Regions from separate parts of the Erwinia sp. genome, predicted to be linked through region 2. Evidence: predicted binding sites of a transcription regulator. Region 2 holds the regulator's gene; the other holds the start of a gene.
What was found. The regulator ArgR, encoded in region 2, controls arginine synthesis, uptake and breakdown. The targets are predictions, from matches to a motif close to ANTGAATAAAAATACANT.

Region 1 (2,404 bases), on a different contig from region 2:
TTCGCTGTGCACAAACTGTTCCCAGGGCTTTAACCAGGCCAGCAGCGCGTCGCCGCTCTCTTTATCCGCTACGTATTTGCGGATCAGCCACATGGCGGTTTGGGCAGCCTTCAGCTCGCAAACAAGGTGATCGGTCAGCAGCAGCGGCAGGTTTTCCGGCTTGCGGGCTTCGTCGAGCCATTTTTGCGGCGTACGGCAGTGCAGGAAAGCGTGAACGGGAGCAAGCAGGTCGTGGGTGATCATGCGGGCAAACAATCCGTAAAAATCGGGTTAAAAAAGCCTCGCGCCGCCCTGCAGGGAGCAGGACGACGCAAACGGGCAGACAGCGTCCGCCCACGAGCATCAGTGACGAGTGCCGTTGTCTTCTTCGTCGGTCAGGTCGTCGTCCTCGTCTTCGTCCTCATCCTCAGCATCCGGATCTTCAAAGTAAGTGCCCCAGCCGTCGTAATCCACGTTGTACTTCGCGGCGAGGTCAATCAGCTGCTCTACCTGAGCATCGATCAGCTCCGCGTTCAGCGCGGCTTCGCTCAGGATATCGCAGCACATCACTTTAGTGCCGTCTTCCAGGTCCAGTTCTTCCGGCTCGGTGACTTCGTAACCCAGCTTGAACGCATCAACCGCCGCCTTTTCCAGCGCGTCAAAGCTGTCGCAGGAGAGGTGGTGTTCGATGGTGTAGAGCGCATCCGGGTCGCTGCCATCATCCAACAGCTCTTCAATAATCAGCCGCGTCTCTTCACGCTGCTCTTCCAGCAATGCTTCATTTGCCATGATCCGTTCCTCTGTATGTGGCCTTTGTTAAGTATTTTCCCACACTGTCCTCTGCGCCACTACCTTTATAGAAAAGTTTCTGCACGCCAGGGTTGAAAATGCATATTAATACAGTTAACTTGAATTTTAATTCATAAATTACTTTCCGGAGCACGCAATGAGTCAGTTATATCAACGCCATTTCCTCAGGCTGCTTGATTTTACCCAAGCCGACATTACCGCTTTACTCGCGCTGGCCGCACGGCTTAAGACCGATAAGAAAAACGGTGAAGAAGTGCAGCACCTCAAAGGTAAAAATATCGCGCTCATCTTCGAAAAAGACTCGACCCGCACCCGATGCTCTTTCGAAGTTGCCGCTTACGATCAGGGCGCCAACGTCACCTGGATTGGCCCAAGCGGGAGCCAGATCGGCCATAAAGAGTCGATGAAAGATACCGCGCGCGTGCTGGGACGCATGTATAACGGCATCCAGTATCGCGGTCACGGGCAGGCATTGGTGGAATCACTGGCGGAACACGCGGGCGTACCGGTGTGGAACGGCCTGACCGATGAATTCCACCCCACGCAGCTGCTGGCAGATTTATTGACCATGCAGGAGCATCTGCCGGAGAAACCTTTCAGCGAGATGGTTTTTACTTACGTGGGCGATGCGCGTAACAATATGGGCAATACTATGATGGAGGCCGCGGCGCTGACCGGGCTGGATCTCCGGCTGGTGGCCCCGAAAGGCTGCTGGCCGGACGCCGCGCTGGTGAACGAATGCCGTCAGGCTGCGCAGGCCAGCGGCGCTAAGATTACGCTGACGGAAGATATTGCTGAAGGCGTTAAAGGCGCTGACTTTATCTATACTGACGTCTGGGTGTCCATGGGCGAGCCGAAAGCAGTCTGGGAGGAGCGTATCGCCCTGCTGCGAGCGTACCAGGTCAATAGCGAGATGCTGGCGCTTACCGGTAATCCAGAGGTGAAATTCCTACATTGCCTGCCCGCTTTCCATGACGATCAAACCACGATGGGCCAGCAGATGGCTGAGCAATACGATCTGCACGGCGGCATGGAAGTGACCAACGAAGTGTTTGAATCCAAACATAGCGTGGTGTTCGACCAGGCGGAAAATCGCCTGCATACCATTAAAGCGGTGATGGTGGCGACGCTGGCCAAATTACCCTGAACCTGCGCCAGGCAAACGATTACTTTTACTTGCCGCCGTGGAATGAATGCGTATAATGCCCCCCGTTTGTCTGGAGGATGCATGAAACTGATTACTGCTGACATTGTAAAAATGACGAGCCTGAATGCAGGCCGGCAGTGCCGTTTTTCCTCCTTCCCGATCGGTAAAAACGCCCCTCAATGAGGGGCTTTTTTTTGCCCATTTTTTAGCTTACCGGCACGTGCAGAGGAAAGTGAACATGTCTAACCCACTGTATCACAAAAATATTATCTCAATTAACGATCTCAGCCGTGAAGAGCTGGAGCTGGTATTACGTACCGCCGCCAGCCTGAAGGCGAAACCGCAGCCCGAGCTGTTAAAGCATAAGGTCATCGCCAGCTGCTTTTTCGAGGCCTCTACCCGTACGCGCCTGTCGTTTGAGAGCGCCATGCACCGCCTGGGCGCTTCCGTGGTCGGTTTTGCCGACGG
Region 2 (2,404 bases):
CCATCTTATTTATAAAGTTCTGCGGTCGCGTGATAGTTGCCGTTGTTGTAGGCCTCAATCACCCGATAGGATTTTGCGCCCTGTTCGTCAGCTTTCTGTGAAAGCTGCTGGCGAATAGTGGTTGGCGCGCCATCAATGCCGCTGACGCTGATGGTCCCTATAGACTGCAGATTTTCACTGGCAACCTGTTGATCGGTCACAAGGTTAGCCGCGCTGGCGCCGAAAGAGAGAACGGAAGCCAGACCTAATACAGCAAGCGTAAATTTCGTGTTCATAGCAGATGCTCCAGAAGTAGGGCGATAACCGAAAGGGCTGTAAAACGTTTATTATTCTTGGGGTTATCGTCAGGGTTAAAGAATTATTTATACAGCTCAGCCGTGGCATGGTAGTTGCCGTTCAAATAGGCCTCTACCACACGATAGGCCTTAGCGCCCTGGGCATCGGCCTTTTGGCTTAGCTGGGCATTAATATCCGTAGGGGATGCGCTGACGCCGCTCACGCTGACGGTGCCGATCGATTGCATGCTTTGCGCCTGATCCGCGTTAACAGATTCAGCTGCAAAAGCACCAAAAGAGAGCACGGAAAGCAGGCTAACGGCAGCCATACTGGTTTTTACGTTCATGAAATTTTTCCTCGTCGTTGTTTTTATCGTGTTGTTAGTGTGATTCACATCACGAAAAAGAGTATAGATCTAATAACGGAAAATATTAATAGCATGCTAATAATGTTTTGTTGCGATATTTAAGCCGTTAACCACTTTTTAATAACGTTCGGTTATAAAAGATGCTTATAATTTGCCCTGGTCAGGTTAAATACGTCTAAAAACATTGAGATAGATCAATTTAACCATTTGTGCGCTTATTTGTGGCAGATCACACTATGAGACGAGAGTCCCTGGATTTAAACGGCGGCAAGGGGGGAATAATAGAGTGGATTATGCTGTTTTATCGGCGGGTGAGCAGAGAGATATAAAGCGCCGACGGTCGTCAGCGCGAAGGAAAAACGATAAAAAACTGCATAAAAACCGGCAGTTTATGACGACTGATCGAAAAATTTCATCACGGAATCACGCAGATGCCTGATGCTAACGTGACGAGCCGGCGTGATAAAAATGGTGTCATCACCGGCGATGGTTCCCAGGATACCTTCTGGCTTGCTGAACGAGTCCAGCATTCTGGCAACCAGCTGTGCTGCACCAGGGCTGGTATGGATCACGATAAGCGCATCGTTATGATCGATATCAAGCACCAGGTTTTTTAACGGGCTGCTGGTGGTCGGCACGCTTAACTCGGCAGGCAGACAGTAAACCATCTCCATTTTGGCGTTGCGCGTGCGCACGGCGCCAAAGCGCGTCAGCATACGCGACACCTTAGACTGATTGATATTATCAAAGCCCTGTTCCTGGAGCGCAGTGACGATCTCGCCCTGCGAGCTAAATTTTTCTTCTTTTAATAAGGCCTTAAATGCCTTAATGAGATCTTCTTGTTTTGCTGGATTACGCATAGTTTTTCGCTAGAGGTCGCAAGGAAATTCCCACTCGGGATAACGATCTATTATGCATTTTTTTGAATTTTTATGCAAATAAAGCCGTTCTCTTACGCCGTCTTACCCGTGCTGCCGACTATTCTTCTGAAAAATTCGCCTTATTGGGCAACGTCACGCACAATAAGTGAACAGATTGTTATAAAATTGATGTTGTTTGGCTAAGTATTAACGGTGTAGGGTAGCGGTGATCGCGTTGCCTGCAGCCATGAATGGCCTTAATCGGCAGCGTGCGATCAGTCCCTCGTCGCTTTATCCTGTATGATGCGCCATCGTGTATAAGGGTAAAGATCGTCGCTCAGGCCTCGCAGGCCAGATATGCTCATAAGCAAATGATTCCACGGCACTTCCCCCTCAAAAATAATAAGGAGTTTAGGATGAAAGTTGCAGTTCTCGGCGCGGCTGGCGGCATTGGCCAGGCACTTGCTCTTCTGCTTAAAACCCAACTTCCGGCAGGTTCAGAGCTCTCACTGTATGATATCGCGCCTGTGACGCCTGGCGTGGCTGTCGATCTGAGCCACATCCCTACGGCAGTGAAAATCAAAGGCTTTAGCGGAGAAGACGCCACGCCTGCTCTGCATGGCGCCGACGTCGTTCTGATCTCCGCGGGCGTGGCGCGTAAGCCGGGTATGGATCGTGCAGACCTGTTTAACGTGAATGCTGGTATCGTGCGCAACCTGATTGAGCAGGTCGCCGCTACCTGTCCAAAAGCGTTAATTGGCATCATTACTAACCCTGTTAATACCACCGTGGCTATCGCCGCCGAGGTTCTTAAGAAAGCGGGCGTTTACGATAAAAACAAACTGTTTGGCGTGACCACGCTGGATATTATCCGCTCTGGCACCTTCGTGGCGGAGCTAAA

Region 1: a site for ArgR is predicted at 887-904, ahead of argF (ornithine carbamoyltransferase). Genes of this name have one in related genera too.

The regions. Positions count from the first base shown of each region.
Region 1 covers NZ_DALZCD010000216.1:163-2,566, reverse strand. The annotation lists gene miaE (tRNA isopentenyl-2-thiomethyl-A-37 hydroxylase MiaE) at 1-243, opposite strand, end outside; gene rraB (ribonuclease E inhibitor RraB) at 343-768, opposite strand; gene argF (ornithine carbamoyltransferase) at 926-1,936, shown strand; partial or broken gene RTK32_RS16010 (aspartate carbamoyltransferase) at 2,175-2,404, shown strand, end outside.
Region 2 covers NZ_DALZCD010000225.1:2,183-4,586, reverse strand. The annotation lists gene yhcN (peroxide/acid stress response protein YhcN) at 6-275, opposite strand; gene yhcN (peroxide/acid stress response protein YhcN) at 359-622, opposite strand; gene argR (transcriptional regulator ArgR) at 1,033-1,503, opposite strand; gene mdh (malate dehydrogenase) at 1,920-2,404, shown strand, end outside.